Persicobacter psychrovividus: one gene and its partner. The protein of the gene in region 1 binds, or shares a complex with, the protein of each later gene. Links are inferred from orthologs where the notes say so. Each region holds a gene or a part of one and is shown in the gene's direction. Other genes may lie near its edges. The genes, in order: groL and metK.

The links.
Region 2: the proteins of groL (region 1) and metK are in contact, whole or in part, in a cryo-EM structure (PDB 8P4O), measured with the Escherichia coli proteins. The link is inferred for Persicobacter psychrovividus from one-to-one orthologs.

The regions. Positions count from the first base shown.
Region 1 is NZ_AP025292.1:2,130,303-2,138,605, forward strand. What follows is about bases 2,459-5,300. They hold groL (chaperonin GroEL), read left to right. Parts: upstream 2,459-2,983; coding sequence 2,984-4,618; downstream 4,619-5,300. Other genes in these bases: AABK40_RS09085 (co-chaperone GroES), read left to right, coding at 2,668-2,946; AABK40_RS09095 (mechanosensitive ion channel), read left to right, coding at 4,818-5,300. In the rest of the region: AABK40_RS09065 (sigma-54 interaction domain-containing protein), read left to right, coding at 1-416; AABK40_RS09070 (LptE family protein), read left to right, coding at 471-1,022; AABK40_RS09075 (hypothetical protein), read left to right, coding at 1,106-1,996; preprotein translocase subunit SecG, read left to right, coding at 1,997-2,374; more of AABK40_RS09095, read left to right, coding at 5,301-6,041; pckA (phosphoenolpyruvate carboxykinase (ATP)), read left to right, coding at 7,084-8,303.
Region 2 is NZ_AP025292.1:332,684-341,124, reverse strand. What follows is about bases 3,542-6,521. They hold metK (methionine adenosyltransferase), read left to right. Parts: upstream 3,542-4,393; coding sequence 4,394-5,650; downstream 5,651-6,521. Other genes in these bases: AABK40_RS01425 (peptidylprolyl isomerase), read right to left, coding at 6,144-6,521; AABK40_RS01430 (DUF493 family protein), read right to left, coding at 5,727-5,999; AABK40_RS01440 (SAM-dependent methyltransferase), read left to right, coding at 3,542-4,246. In the rest of the region: AABK40_RS01465 (anthranilate synthase component II), read right to left, coding at 270-839; AABK40_RS01460 (CvpA family protein), read right to left, coding at 841-1,347; AABK40_RS01455 (GatB/YqeY domain-containing protein), read right to left, coding at 1,357-1,809; AABK40_RS01450 (pyridoxine 5'-phosphate synthase), read left to right, coding at 1,946-2,659; AABK40_RS01445 (alpha/beta fold hydrolase), read left to right, coding at 2,777-3,532; more of AABK40_RS01440, read left to right, coding at 3,533-3,541; more of AABK40_RS01425, read right to left, coding at 6,522-8,252. UniProt on the Escherichia coli protein: Catalyzes the formation of S-adenosylmethionine (AdoMet) from methionine and ATP.

The DNA.
Region 1 (8,303 bases):
AGATGGGCTATAACAAAACCAGCACAACAAGCACTCCTCCCCCGCCGGTCAACAACAACTTACCCATGCTGGCAGCTCCAGGGCAATTCAGCAACAGCAGTGGCAGCGTTAAAGGGAACGAATACCCGGAGAACAAACCTGCCTATTCGGCCACCTCGTCCGAAAATGCAAAGAACAACGCCATGATGTACCAGGAAGAAGAGGAAGACATGGGCACCTATGAGATTTCGGAAGTAGAGGACATCAGTCATGAACATGCCGGAGAAGAATCCCTGAGCATCGAAAAGACAGAAAAAGACCTTATTATCAAGGCTTTGCGAAAAAATAACAACAAAAGACGGTATGCGGCACAAGATTTGGGAATCTCTGAACGCACCTTATATCGCAAGATTAAACAATATGAAATTGACCAATAATTATTTTCATCCATTTCTATTGTGTATCATTACCACGATAATTTTTAACTATTCATGAATATCTTTCGACGTTTTATATTCAGTCTCCTCCTGATCAGCGGATGTACCCTGTGCTTTTCAGGTTGCGGGTTTTACACCTTCACGGGTGCATCTATTGATTACTCCAAAGTAAAAACCGTATCTATCGGCAATTTTTACGATGAGTCCAACACGGGGCCGGCGAACCTGTCACAGGATTTTACCAATGCCATCAGAGATTATTTTCAGCAAAATACATCACTGGCATTAGTGGATGAAGATGGTGACCTGCAAATCCAGGGGGTAATCTCTGGCTACAGATTCTCGCCACAGGCACCACAATCGGGCGGTAACACCAACCTCGAAGGGGCCGATGCCGCAGGTTTGGAACGACTGACAATCTCCGTTAAGGCTGATTATATCAATACCACCGATGACACCTATAATTTCGAGAATAAAACCTTCTCGTTTTACGATGATTACAACCCCAACACCCAAGACCGAACCGCTGCCGAGCAACAGTTAATCCCGACCATTACAGACCAAATTATTTTGGATATCTTTAATGCCTCTGTCGCCAACTGGTAGTATTTGTAATTTATAGATAAAAAAATGACTTGTTTAAAGTACTATTTTATTCTATATTTTAGTGTCCACTTAAAAATTAGCGAGTGAAACTTTCTACATTTCATCATTTGCTCTATCATCTCGATACAGCTACCCTCTCGGAAATCACCGATCTACAGGATCTGAGTGAACAATACCCCTATTGTTCTCTTTACAAAATCCTGATGGCAAAGGTGGCGAAAGAAAATGATGGCTTAGATTATCGTGAAATGCTGCAGAGCGCGGCCCTGAGAAGCCCCGATCGAAAACACCTCAAAAAAGTACTTGATGAAAAAAACATCACAGCCTTTTATAATAATAACACGATAACCGATAACAATAACAATATTGAATGGGCTGCTGAAGACAAAATTGCAGATCAACGCAATATTGTACATCAAGAATGTAGAAAAAACAGTAATAATCCACTAAATTTACTGACTACTCAGCAACGGAAAGATCCCGAAGAACAATTTGAGGATCTAAATACCGATGATGCCGAGGGGATTGCCGAACAAATTCATGGGTATTTGGAAGAATACTTACGTGTGAAAGCACAATATGACGAAACACAGCAAATGCCTGAAGTAAAACCCGCTGAGGAAAAATCATCGATTACGGAATCAGAAGAAAAATTGGTGGAACAAAAAATAATGACCGATAGAGACCATCTACTGCGTGAGCAGGAGGATCTTATCGACCGCTTTATAGCCAACGGGCCGTCGGTGCGCCGACCAGTAAGCCCAACTCAGGAAAGTCCCAAAGCTGTGGACCTTGCTGAGTACAGTACTCGAATGAGTACGGAACTTTATACAGAAAATCTGGCGAGGATCATGGAGCGTCAGGGAAATTTATCCGAAGCAAAGAAGATTTACAAGGCTTTGATTTGGAAATTTCCCGATAAAAAAGCTTACTTTGTGAATTGCATTGAAAAACTACATAATCTTAGAAAATAAATGTTTACTGTTTTAATTGGAGTGATCATCGTTGCAGCAGTATTGCTGGTTGTGGTTATCTTGGCGCAAAACCCTAAAGGTGGAGGATTATCTTCACAGTTTGGCGGCTCAAGCACCTCTCAGATCATGGGGGTAAAGAAAACCACAGATTTTTTGGAAAAAATCACTTGGGGATTGGCAATTGGTATTGTTGTGCTAACCCTTGCTACTCACTTTTTTATTGGTGAGCAAAGAACTACAGGAGGAAATACCTTCAACAGCCCTAATGTAGAAAAAGCAATTCAGTCAGCTCCGGCGACTCAACTGCCTCAGGCACCTGCTGAAACACCAGCAAGTGACGATGCAGCAGCACCGGCACAAGAAGCACCGGCAAATTAATTTTGCTGATAAAACACACTCTTCACTGAAGAGCGGAAAGCGCTGTTCCTATTCGGGACAGCGTTTTTTTTATGCCCAAAAAAACCACCACCCCCGCAGCTAAAAAATGGCAGGTGATCTGCCATCAACATCCATCAGCTATGTCATTTTTTCAAGCCTGTCAGTGCCACAACCCACCCGATGATGGTATTTATAAGTCAATTTGTCACAAATAAAGACGGCTTATAAATTGGCACATTCTATGTTCAAATTATGTTCGAAAATGTTTTAATTTTTAAACAGTAATAACAGAAATGTCTAACGTAACCATTAAACCTCTTGCGGACCGCGTGCTTGTGGAAGCCGCTGCCGCTGAAACGACAACAGCATCAGGAATTATCATCCCTGACACTGCCACTGAAAAACCATCTCAGGGTACTGTAGTGGCTGTTGGCCCAGGAAAAAAAGATGAGCCTTTAACGGTAAAAGTTGGCGATAGTGTATTGTATGGCAAATATGCCGGCACAGAGATCACTCACGAAGGCAAGCAATATTTGATCATGCGTGAAGCTGACATCTTCGCTATTATTTAATCTGTTTTTTTCATTTTAATTCTAAAATCCATACATCATGGCTAAAGATATTTTATTCCACGCTGATGCGCGTGAAAAGCTAAAAAAAGGTGTTTCAGTAATTGCTGATGCTGTAAAAGTAACTTTGGGACCTAAGGGCCGCAATGTAATCCTTGACAAAAAATTCGGTGCGCCATCAGTAACCAAAGATGGTGTTTCTGTTGCCAAAGAAATTGAATTGGAAGATTCAGTAGAAAACATGGCAGCGCAGTTGGTAAAAGAAGTTGCTTCTAAAACTGCTGACATGGCAGGTGACGGAACCACAACAGCCACTGTCTTGACACAGTCGATCTTTGAAAGCGGTATCAAAAACGTAGCAGCGGGCGCCAACCCAATGGACCTTAAGCGTGGTATCGACAAAGCTGTTGCTTTGATCATCGAAGATTTGAAAAAAACTTCAAAAGCAATCACTTCTTCTGAAGAGGTTGCACAGGTGGGTACAATCTCTGCCAACAACGATAAAGAAATCGGTACGATGATCGCGGAAGCGATGGATAAAGTGGGTAAAGACGGTGTAATTACTGTTGAAGAAGCCAAAGGTACTGAAACAGAAGTAAAAACGGTAGAAGGTATGCAATTCGACCGTGGATACCTTTCTCCATATTTTGTAACCAATACCGAAAAAATGGAAGTGGCGATGGAGTCCCCTTACATTTTGATTTACGACAAAAAAATCGGCAGCATGAAAGAATTGCTACCTGTTTTGGAAGCCGTAGTGCAAACAGGTAAAGGTTTGGTCATTGTTGCTGAGGACATCGAAGGTGAAGCTTTGGCGACTTTGGTTGTGAACAAAATGCGTGGTTCTTTGAAAATCGCTGCTGTAAAAGCACCAGGTTTCGGCGACCGTCGCAAAGCAATGTTGGAGGATCTTGCGGTACTGACAGGCGGTACGGTAATTTCTGAAGAGCGTGGTTACAAACTGGACGCAGCAACCATCGATATGTTGGGTACTGCTGAGAAAGTAAACATCGACAAAGACAACACGGTAATCGTTAATGGTGCTGGTAACAAAGAGCTTATCCAGGCGCGTATCAACGAGATCAAAGTTCAGATCGAAAACACTTCTTCAGACTACGATAAAGAGAAATTGCAAGAGCGTTTGGCTAAATTGGCTGGCGGTGTGGCAATTCTTTACATCGGTGCTGCTACTGAAGTAGAGATGAAAGAGAAAAAAGACCGTGTAGATGATGCATTGCATGCAACGCGTGCTGCTGTTCAGGAAGGAATCGTTCCTGGTGGTGGGGTTGCTTTGATCCGCGCATCGAACGTTCTTGATGGTGTTGAAGGCGAAAACGAAGATCAAACTACAGGTATCAACATTATCCGTCGTGCAATTGAGGCGCCTTTGCGTACTATCGTTGCCAATGCTGGCGGAGAAGGTTCTGTCGTTGTTCAAAAAATTCGCGAAGCGGAAGGTGACTTCGGTTACAATGCCCGTGACGACAAATACGAAGCAATGGTAGCTGCTGGTATCATCGACCCAACGAAAGTAACGCGTTTGGCTTTGGAGAATGCAGCCTCAATCGCTTCATTATTATTGACAACAGAATGTGTTGTTGCTGATCGTCCTGAAGAAGGTGCTGGCGCACCAGCTATGCCTCCAATGGGTGGCGGCATGCCAGGCATGATGTAATAAACACATCAAAAAAGCATATTATTTTAAAGGCCAGTTATTTGACTGGCCTTTTTTTATATCCCATATCATCAGCCAATAGTCCAATTCATCACTATTTAGGGCATAAAGGCAAAGGTTCTTTCATTTTTTACAAGACGACATAACCAAATAGCCCCAAGAAAAGGTTAAGACCATAGATTATACACAAACTATAACTATGAAAAACTATATTGACCGTTTTCTCGACCCTATGCTCTCTGGGCTTGGTGGAGTTGTCCCTTCGGTTGTAGGGGCTATTATTGTACTCATTGTGGGTTTTTTGATTGCCAAGGCCATCAAATCAGTCCTTAAAACGATCCTCAGCAAATCCAGGCTTGATGAAAGAATCAACAAGCGGACAAAAAGTGGTAATTTCAATATTGAAAACACCATTGCAAACATCGTCTATTACCTCATATTAGTCTATGTGCTGCTACTTGTCCTGGACATGATGGGCGTACGGGGTGTTTTGGCGCCACTACAGGGCATGTTCAATGAATTCATTCAGTTTATCCCGAGAATTCTTGCCGCGGGCATCATCGGTTTTGCAGGCTATATTATTGCCTCCATTGCCAAGGAAGCTGCTGGCCTGCTTACAGGAGGACTTGATAAATTATCCGCAAAAATTGGCGTAAAGTCTTCTTTCGATTTCACCAAAGTGGTGCGTCAGATCGTTTTCCTGATAGTCTTTATTCCAATTTTGATCATTGCGCTGGACAGCCTGAAAATGGAAGTCATTTCTGGTCCTGCAACAGAAGCTTTATCTACCCTACTCGGTGCGATTCCTAACATTATTGCAGCGGCGATTATTTTAGCCCTGTTCTTTATCGGAGGTCGATACATCTCAAAAATCATTGAAAGTTTAGCCGCAAATTTGGGCATCGACCAAATGGCCAATAAAGTGGAAGGCATTCAGTACATTTCCCAGAAAACAGCAATCAGTAAGATCATCGGTAACCTGGTCTTTTTCTTCATTGCTTTCAGCGGTACAATTGCAGCAATCGAGAAGCTGCAATTCATGCAACTCTCTGCCATTCTAAGCGAATTACTTGAACTTTGTGGGCATATCTTCTTTGGCCTGATCATTCTCGGTGTAGGTACCTGGATTGCCTCCATCGCTTATAAGATGCTGAGCAAAAATCAGGAGAACAAATTCGTCGCTTCCATTGCACGTGCAGGAATCATCGGCCTGTTCCTGGCTATTGGTTTACGTCAGATGGGCATTGCAGACGAAATCGTTAATTTAGCCTTTGGGCTTACCCTTGGCGCCATTGCAGTAGCCATTGCACTATCCTTTGGTATTGGTGGCCGCGAAGCCGCTGGCAAGCTGATGAACGACTGGGTGGAGAAATACCGCAACAGTAAGGGTGGCAATAATGAAGGACCTAAAAAATTACATTAAAGCATCATGCAATGCACACACCGATAAAAATGGCTATTGATCACTCCCTTTTTAGCCACATCAATGAGGTGCATTGTTTTGTAAAAAGGAAAGATGTTACACGCTAAAGCCTTCATTGTATTACAAGAGGTCTTTGGGAAAACGTTTTAACAAAATCATTCCTTTACATCAAATAGTAAATTGATGACCATTAAAAAAGGCTGCCTTATTTTGGCAGCCTTTTGCTATTCTTCACGAATAGAATTATCCTGAATGTCATCAATTCCTCTTAACTCGACATCAAAAGAGAACATGTTCTTAAAGTCCTCTCCAGTGTCTTCCATATCTTCATCCTCCACATCATAATACCACACCACACTTACCGAAGTATTGGAAGGGTGCCCCTCTTCAAGCATCTTGAGCATATCCACAAAACACTTGCTTGAACTCGTATTCATGTATTAGAGCTGAAATACCACCTTGGTTTTTTCGGGCGGATTTTGAAGGTAAATCTTCAGCCACGTCGTCACCTTTGCAAAAAATGTCCGAGCATCTTCTGGTATTGAACGGCCTCGAAACCTCATCAATCCCTTGTCGGTAGATAACAAAATTTCTGGCGTACGACGATCTGCACTTATATATACAATCTCTCCTTTTCCCATTAGGTTGAAATGAATGCCTGACACAGCCAAAGCGCCATGCCACAAATGAATTTATTCCACAAATTAACGGAAAATTCAATGAAACACAATAAGAAGGATTCCCTCTTATGAAATAAAAATAGCAAACATTTAGTTCATATCTCTAATTGTTTAACAATCGAACTAAATTAACATTCTTAGTTTAAATTTAAATTATTCAATAGAATTGGAGCCTGCAAATCTTAAAAATAATTTAGATTAAATTTAAACATACTCAATTTTTAGGGGTTAAAAATGCGAATACTGCAAATTATCATACTTTTTTACCCTTTACATTGACACTCATCATAATTTTATAGAATATGCAAAGGTATATTTGTTATGTATTACAAACATGACACTTTTTTTAAAATTTTTTAATTATGCAAGAACACGGAATCAAATCGAAAAATGGTTTTGAACACTTAGGATTAAAACCAGCAGTAGTTAAATGGAACTTGGGACCTGCGGAATGTACGCAAGAGGTATTAAGCCGTGGAGAAGGTGTTTTAACAGACAGAGGTTCTGTTATGGTGGACACTGGTAAGTTCACTGGACGTTCTCCTAAAGACAAATATACTGTAGAAGATGCTCAGACTAAAGATTCAGTATGGTGGGGTAAAATCAACCAACCAATCTCTGAAGAGAAATTCCAGATGTTAAGAACAAAATTGATCGCCTCTTTCGAAGGTGAAACAATGTATGTTCGCGATATGTACGCAGGTGCAGATCCAAATTATAGATTGAACGTTCGTGCTTATAACACTATTGCTTGGCAGCACATGTTCACCTACAATATGTTTATCCGCCCTTTGAAAGAAGAGTTGGAAAACTTTGAAGCCAACTGGACAATTCTTTGTAACCCTAAGTTTGAAGTAGAGAACTACGAGGAACTGGGAATGAACGGTAAGAATTTCGCGATCGTAAACATGACTACCCGCGAATTGATCATCGGTGGAACGGCTTACGCTGGAGAGATGAAAAAAGGAATCTTCTCTGTGCTTAACTATGTATTGCCACACGATCACAAAGTACTTTCAATGCACTGTTCTGCCAACGAAGGTAAAGAGGGCGACACAGCGATCTTCTTCGGACTTTCAGGTACTGGTAAAACAACTTTGTCTGCCGATCCTAACCGCGCGCTTATCGGTGATGACGAGCACGGCTGGACGGAAAACACGATCTTCAACTTTGAAGGCGGTTGTTACGCGAAATCTGTTGACCTGACAGAAGACAAAGAGCCAGACATCTGGAAAGCGGTTCGTTTCGGTGCTATTGAAGAAAATACGCGCTTCTTCGAAGGAACGCATACAATTGATTATGAAAACACCTCGGTAACAGAAAACATTCGCGTTTCTTACCCTGTTCACTTCATCGAAAATGCCAAAGAAGTATCTATCGGTGCGGTGCCTAAAAACATTTTCTTCCTGACTTTCGATGCCTTTGGGGTAATTCCTCCAATCTCACGTTTGTCTAAAGGACAGGCAATGTTCCACTTCATCTCGGGTTATACTTCAAAAGTTGCGGGTACTGAGATGGGCATCACAGAACCTACCCCTACATTCTCTGCTTGTTTCGGTGCTGCATTTATGCCGCTTCACCC
Region 2 (8,441 bases), 1.8 Mb from region 1 along the record:
GATAATTTTCATCGCCAAAAATAAATATCAGCCAAGCTTTAAATTCGATGCTCATTTTCATCCTGCAAAATCCCGAGTTCTTCCATTTTCAGAATACGGAAGCACCTTCTCTAAATAGTGGGGCATATGCTATAATTGATGATGATTGGAGAGGTCGGAGGAGTCAAAGAGGAAAATAACAGGCAGCTACTGAGGGGAAAATACTTCCCCTTTCACACCGCTGACCACCAATCCTATTTTAAAATACTTTGGACTGAACGCCCATCATGCTAAGGGCGGTAACCTATACTTTGCACCCAATTTTCAAGCATTTGGAGTCCTTCGGCTGTGCAAATTGCTTCAGGGTGAAATTGCAGCCCATAGATCGGCAAATGCTGATGCTGCATGGCCATCACCAGGCCATCATCAGTATATGCGGTGGCTTTCAGGTTTTCAGGCATTTGCGAAAGGATCAGGGAGTGGTAGCGCGTTACCTTGACTTTTTTTGGCAACTTTAGAAATGGAACGGAAGTGTTGTCAAGGGAAATTTCGCTGATTTTCCCATGCATAGGTGTAGGCGCCAGTGCCAAAGGGGCACCGAAATACATCCCCAGGGCCTGATGCCCCAGACAGATGCCAAGCATGGGCAGTTTGTCGTGAAAGTGTTCTATATATTGCATGAGTCGGCCAGCCTCCTGCGGACGACCAGGCCCTGGAGAAAGCACTACCCCACGGATACCTTCAGGCAATTCCTCGATAGGGCAGTGATTTCTGACCACCTTACAGTTTACCCCCAATTGCTGAAAATAATCCACCAGGTTGTAAGTGAAGGAGTCGTAATTATCTATCAGTAAAATCAATCTAAACCATTTTTTTTATGTCAGGAACTTTAAAGTCGATCGCAGGGACCACTTTAGCTACTTCCTTTACTGCTTTCTCGAAATAAGGAAATGACACACTGTCTTTGGAAAGTCGCTCTGCCATTTCGGGTGCAATTTTGGTCATTCCGAAAACAAGCACCGTTACAAAAGCGGCATTTTTCAGTACACCAAGTATGCCTCCAGCAAAGGTATCCAGGCTTCCGAGCAGGGTCATGTTTACAAACTTTTTGAGCAAGGTACCTATCAGGTGCACGCCTACTACAAAAGCGATAAACAGCAAAATAAATACCAAATAAGGGGTTAGATGCGGGTCAGTATTGATGAGGGGCGACAAAATTTTCGTGGCAGGTTCCTGAAATTTCACGGCACCCCATAACGCTATAAAAAGGCTGAAGGTCGTTACAATACTGACGATCAGCCCTTTTTTAAATCCATTATAAGCGCCATAGCCAATGAGCAGTATGACGCAAATATCAAATATTGCCAAAGCTTCAGCTTATTTGTTCAACAATGATTTGACAACCGTGGAAATCGACTTCCCGTCAGCCTGTCCTGCCAAAGCTTTTGAGGCTGCACCCATCACTTTACCCATATCTTTAGGGCCTTCAGCGCCTACCTGAGCAATAATTTCAGCAATTTTCGCCTGTAATTCTTCTTCGCCCATTTGTGCAGGCAAATACTTCTCAATCACAGCCACTTCTACCAATTCAACTTCCGCCAAATCCTCGCGTCCTTGCTCTTTATAAACCTGCGCAGATTCCTTACGCTGCTTCACCGCTTTCTGAAGCATTTTAATTTCCTGCTCCTCGGTCAGTTCCGAAGTGCTGCCATCAGCAGTTTCAGCCAGCAAAATCATGGATTTAATCGCTCTCAAGGCACGTAAATCATCTTTTTGCTTTGCTTTCATTGCTGTTTTGATGTCGTCGTTGATCTTTAGCTTTAGGCTCATAATTTCAATATTTTTATGTGATTAATACAATCTGAAGTCCTTCAGGGGGGAATTCCCTTTTTTGACTTTACAATTTTAGAATAAACTATACTTAAAAGTAGTAAATTGCCGCAAATTAAATAATTAAGCCAAGGATATGACTAAGCTTAGCGTAAATATCAATAAAATCGCCACCCTTCGCAATTCCCGTGGGGCGGATAATCCCAATGTAGTCAAAACTGCTTTGGATGCAGAAAGATTCGGTGCGGAAGGCATCACGGTCCACCCACGACCAGACGAACGCCATATCACCTATCAAGATGTATTGGACCTGAACGAGGTGGTGACCACTGAATTTAATATTGAAGGCTACCCTGACGCCCGTTTCATGGAAATCATTCACCGTGTAAAACCTGCACAGGCCACCTTGGTACCCGATCCACCGACTGCCATCACTTCGAATGCAGGATGGGACACCCTCACTCATCAGGATTTTCTCAAAGAAATTTGCGCTGAGATCAAAGCCGCAGGTGTCAGGGTTTCTATTTTTGTTGATCCAGACCCTAAAATGGTCGAAGGTGCCAAAGCTTGTGGAGCAGACCGCATTGAGCTGTACACCGAACCTTATGCGGCCAACTATCAGGCCGATCGCGACAAGGCCGTTGCTGATTACGTTCAGGCGGCAGAAAAAGCAGTAGCCCTGGGGCTTGGTATAAATGCTGGGCACGACCTTGATGCTGAAAACCTGAAATTTTTGAAAGAAAAGCTTCCACAGCTTGATGAAGTCTCTATTGGCCACGCGCTAATCTGCGATGCCCTTTACCAGGGACTGGAAAATACCATCCAAATTTACCTGAGACAACTTAAATAAGGTCTTTACTTATCGTGATCGGTGATGTACAAGGAGCCAAAGCGGACAATCAATGGCTGACGAAATCACTGATCACCCACTTCAAATTTTGACACAACCCTAAAACCCACCTTTTCCATGCAACTCAACTTTAAAAAATTGGGGCAGGGGCCAAAGCTGATTATCCTGCACGGCCTTTTTGGTTCACTTGATAACTGGATGACGTTCGCCAAAGTAATGGCTGAACAGCATACCGTTTACCTTGTAGATCAACGCAACCACGGAAATTCCCCCCACGCACAAGATCATAACTATGAAGCAATGGCAGATGACCTGCTTGCCTTTTTCGAAGAACACAACATTGAAGAAGCCAAAATCATAGGTCATTCCATGGGAGGAAAAACAGCCATGCAGTTTGCGGCAGAAAATCCTGATAAAGTTGTAAAGCTGGTGGTGGTAGATATTGCCCCAAAGCAATATCCTGTGCATCATCACGAAATTATTGAAGCCCTGGAGCGTGTGGACTTGACAGCCCTGAAAAGCAGGGGAGAGGCCGACGCAGCGCTTCAAATGTCCCTGAAGGATATCGGTGTTCGCCAATTTTTACTCAAAGGCCTTGCCCGAAGTAAAGAAGGCTTTCGCTGGAAATTCAATTTGGAGGTACTTAAAGACCAGATCGAAAATGTTGTTGCGGCCCTCGACCCACAATTGGGTTACGACGGCCAAAGCCTGTTTATTCGGGGCGCACTTTCCAATTATATCATGGAAAAAGATACTGCCCTGATCAAAAATCAATTTCCTGAAGCACACGTTGTAACAATAGAAAATGCTGGGCACTGGATTCATGCCGAACAGCCCGAAGCTTTTCTTAAAGCGATTCAAAAATTTATATAAATGTCAAAAAATAAAGGTACACTATTCCTGATTCCCAATGTAATTGCTGACGGCACCGCCGAAGCAATGATTGCCCCACAGGTTCGGGATATCGTCAAAAATACTTCTTATTATCTCGTAGAAAATCTTCGCACTGCAAGGCGCTACATCTCAAGCCTCAAGCTTGGACTGACCATTGAAGCGCTGGAATTGGAAGTATTGGACAAAAAGACCAAAGATGCCGCACTGGCGCAGCTGATGAAGCCTGTAATGGACGGCAGAGATGTCGGCATTATTTCAGAATCAGGTTGCCCTGGCATTGCAGATCCTGGCGCTCTGGCAGTAGAATACGCCCACAAACACGGCATCAGGGTGGTACCATTGGTAGGGCCATCGTCCTTATTTATGGCCCTGATGAGCTCGGGCTTCTCTGGGCAGCACTTTGCTTTCAGTGGCTACCTGCCGATTGATAAAAAGCGCCGCATTGATGCCATCAAAAAACTGGAACTTACTGCACGCGAAAAATATCAGACGCAAATTTTTATGGAGACGCCCTATCGGAACGATCATCTGTTTGCTGATCTCGTAAAAACCTGCAGCGCCAATGTAAAGCTCTGTATCGCCAAAGATGTTTCGGGACAAGACGAAATGATCATGACCAAAACCATTGCTGAATGGAAAAAGGTAAAGCTATCAATTGGTAAGTTCCCGACAATTTTTGTATTAAGTGCATAAAAGGTATTGAGTAACTGCAATTTTACTTACCTTTATGTTTTGGAAAAAACTTTAATGTTCTTTGTGTGGGAGTGTTTTTCTTGGTGAGAATCCAAGGCGATTTTGGTCCCCGTGCCGAGTTCAAAAAATCCTAAAATCATAATTATTATGTCATATTTCTTTACGTCAGAGTCTGTGTCTGAAGGACACCCTGACAAAGTTGCCGATCAAATTTCTGACGCACTCATCGATCACTTCTTAGCGTTCGATAAAAACTCCAAAGTAGCTTGTGAAACTTTGGTTACGACAGGACAGGTTGTATTGGCGGGAGAGGTGAAATCCCAAGCTTATTTGGATGTTCAGCATATCGCCCGTAATGTTATTAATAAAATAGGCTATACCAAAGGTGAATACCAGTTTGATGGTAACTCCTGTGGGGTAATCTCTGCCATTCACGAGCAGTCTGATGATATCAACCGTGGTGTTGATCGTGAAGATCGTGAAAACCAGGGAGCGGGAGACCAAGGAATGATGTTTGGCTACGCGACCAACGAAACAGAAAACTACATGCCGTTGGCGTTGGAAATCTCTCACCGCTTGTTGCGCGTGTTGGCTGATCTCCGCCGTGAAGAAACGGAAATCCCTTACCTTCGTCCTGATGCAAAATCTCAGGTAACTGTACAGTATTCTGACGACAACAAACCAGAGCGTATCGAGGCGATTGTCGTCTCTACACAGCACGATGAGTTTGCTGATTCAGATGAGGAAATGTTGGCGAAAATCGAACAGGACATCAAAACCATTTTGATTCCTCGCGTATTGGCCAGCTTCCCTGAAGACATTCAGGCATTGTTCGGTGACGACATCAAATATCATATCAACCCAACAGGGAAGTTTGTGATTGGTGGCCCTCACGGCGATACAGGACTAACTGGCCGTAAGATTATCGTAGATACTTACGGAGGAAAAGGCGCTCATGGTGGTGGTGCATTCTCAGGAAAAGACCCTTCCAAAGTGGACCGTTCAGCAGCTTATGCGACACGCCATATCGCTAAGAACATGGTAGCGGCAGGCATTGCTGAAGAAGTTTTGGTGCAGGTATCTTATGCCATTGGCGTTGCACGCCCGACAGGCGTTTACCTGAACACTTACGGAACAGCAAAAGTTGACTTGTCGGACGGCGAGATCGCTCGTAAAATTGAAGGCATTTTCGACCTTCGTCCTTTTGCGATTGAAGAACGCTTGAAGCTTCGTAACCCAATCTATCAGGAAACGGCAGCTTACGGACACATGGGACGTACGCCAGAGGTGAAGAAAGTTGTTTTCCCAAGCCCATACACTGATGATGTAGAGGTAGAAGTGGAAACCTTCACTTGGGAAAAATTAGATTATGTAGATAAAATTAAGGCGGAATTCGGTCTTTAATTATTGATCATACCAATGAAAAAAGGCATCCATATCGGATGCCTTTTTTTTATACCTACTCATTAAAACCTGCCGCTTATAAAGAAATAAGCCCTGGTACTACGGTAGCTTTCTTGTAAATTTCAATGACTTCATCAGAAGAACGAACAGAAAAACGGGCCGTAAACGACGAGAACTTGCCTGTCTTGGACTGCTTTTCTTCCACCATCTTCTTAGGGAAAACCTCTTCAAAGAAGCGATCTACCTGCGCTACTGGCACAATAAACTTAAATGTATATTTTGTCGGGAAATCATACTGTTGCTCCAGCTTATCCTTAAAGTCTTCGAACGAAAACGAATCATCTGCCATAATATTCCTTTTTATCTAATTATACGTCTTGTACGGCAATTAGGCACCCCTCGGTTCCATTTTGCATCTAAATACAAACAGCCTGCCGATAAAGATCAGCAGGCTGTTTTATTATATTTTAACAGCCGTGGCTGTCTTTAATTCTTAGTAGTATAGGTAACGTTGATCTTTAACATTGGCAGCCTCTTTCAAAGATTCGCTGATGTTGAAAGATACACGGTTATCCAATTTTGCTTCCAACTCTTTCTTGAACTTGCTGTAATCTGCAATTTCAGGAGCTTCAGTTTTAGCGATTGTCTGAACAACCAAGATACCGTTGTCTGTTTTTACAGGCTTAGAAATCTCACCATTTTTCAATCCGAAGATAGTACCTACAGCCTCTGGAGCGAAACCAACAGATGGCAAAATGTTAGAAGAGATTTTCAAGTCTGATGCTTCGTAAACTTTAGCATCCGAACCGTAAGCAGTTGCCATTTCATCCAATGAACCACCTTTCAGCTTTTTCATGATAACTTCAGCTTGCTTCTCTTTCTTCACTTTATCAGTGATCTCCGCTTTCACGGTAGACAATGGAGCAGTACCTTTCTCAACAACGCCAGTCAATGCTGCAACAATGTAATTATCGCCCGCCTCTTTAGCATCAGAAACTTCTTCCATAGCTGCATCACGGAATGCCCAGCTAACTACTGTGCGTGCATCAGCGATAGCACCCAAACGACGATCGTTAGCATTTACAGTTGGTGCTGTCTGGATACGGTATCCTTTTTCTTTCGCTGCCGCCTGGAACTCGTTCAAGTCACCTGCTGAAGCAGTAAAGCTATCTGCCTGACGGAAGATTTTATCACGTGTTTCATCAGAAGCGATCATCTCACGCTGAACAGTCGCTACTTTAAACGATTTAGCAATCGGCGCTTCAGTTACTTTGATGATATGGAAACCGAATTGTGTTTCTACCACTTTAGCATAAACACCCGATTTTTTCATAGAGAATACAGCATCTTCAAAAGGCTTCACCATACGGCCTTCAGAGAACCAACCCAAGTCACCACCACGTGATGCTGAAGGATCTGCTGAATTTTCGCGAGCTTCTTTTTCAAATGAAGCACCACGCTTGATCGCACGAAGGATACCTTCTGCTTTTTTCTTTGCTTTTGCTTTAGCTGCTGGTGTGCTGTCTTCAGCACGAATCAGGATGTGCGATGCACGAGCTGATTTTGCTCCATCAGTAGCAACGTCAGAGATCTTATATAATGTATAGAAACCACCATCGTTGTATGGTCCCAAGATGTCACCTTTTTTCAAGATTTTCTCATTGGACTGCAAGATGATCGGCAATTGATCTACGGTATAAGTACCGAAAGAAGGTGCTTTAGAATCGGTGTTAGCCGAAGCATAAATCGAATCTTCCTCTACTGAAGGCACCGTTGCCATTTCAGCTTTGAAAGCTTGCATATCTTTGAAGAAATCTGCTGAATCTGCCGCAGAAGGAACAATAGGGAATGTTACATACTCCAAAGAGCGGTAAGCATCTGTTTGATATTGCTTCTGGTGGTCATTCAAGTAGCTTGACAACTCGCTGTCAGATACCGCAACCGCTGAATCACTTACAGAATAGTAAGGGATGTACAAATATTTAGCCTCAGCAACTTCGTTCTCTGCTCGGTATTGTTGTTGTGCTTCTGCATCTGTAATGTAGTTGGCACCTTGCAACAAATGATCGAATTTGATACGCTTACGCGCAGGGATCAAAGAAGCTTCAAAAGCATTCCATTGTGTACGTTGCTGAGCAGGCATTTGGCCCAAACGGCTCAAGAACTGAACAATTGCACCTTTATCAAACTGCCCTGTTTTAGGATCAGTAAATGAGGCACGGATCTGAGGGCTGATGTTTTTACCCTGTACCATGTCCACCAATTCTTCATCAGAAACATTCACGCCAACAGCGTCATATTCTTGTTTGAAGGATTCTTTTACAACCATAAGGTCCCATGCTTGCTGACGGATAGAGTTCATCTCTGTTTCCGTAGGGAAGCGACCATAGCTGTTAGTGAAGTTGTACTTGAGGTCTTCTATCTGTTTCTGATAAACGTCCAGTGGGATGGTGTTTCCTGCGATTTCCCCCACATTCCGTTCGTCCTTCTGACCAGACTTAGGACCCATCAGGTCTCCACCAACAATAAAAACTAATAGGCCCACTGCGATTACACCCACAGCGACGCCCGATTTTTCACGTATTTTGTTAATTAAAGCCATTGTTTAACACAATCTAAAAAGCGCAACGAATATTATTTCTTATTTATTTCAATATTGAGAAGGACCAAATAGGCAAAAAAACAAATCCCAACCTACACCAAGCCATCTTCCTCTCTAAAAAATTTTGGTTCGAAATATCGGTAAAAAACCATTGAAAATAAACCTTTTCTGTATCGTATTGTCAAAAAA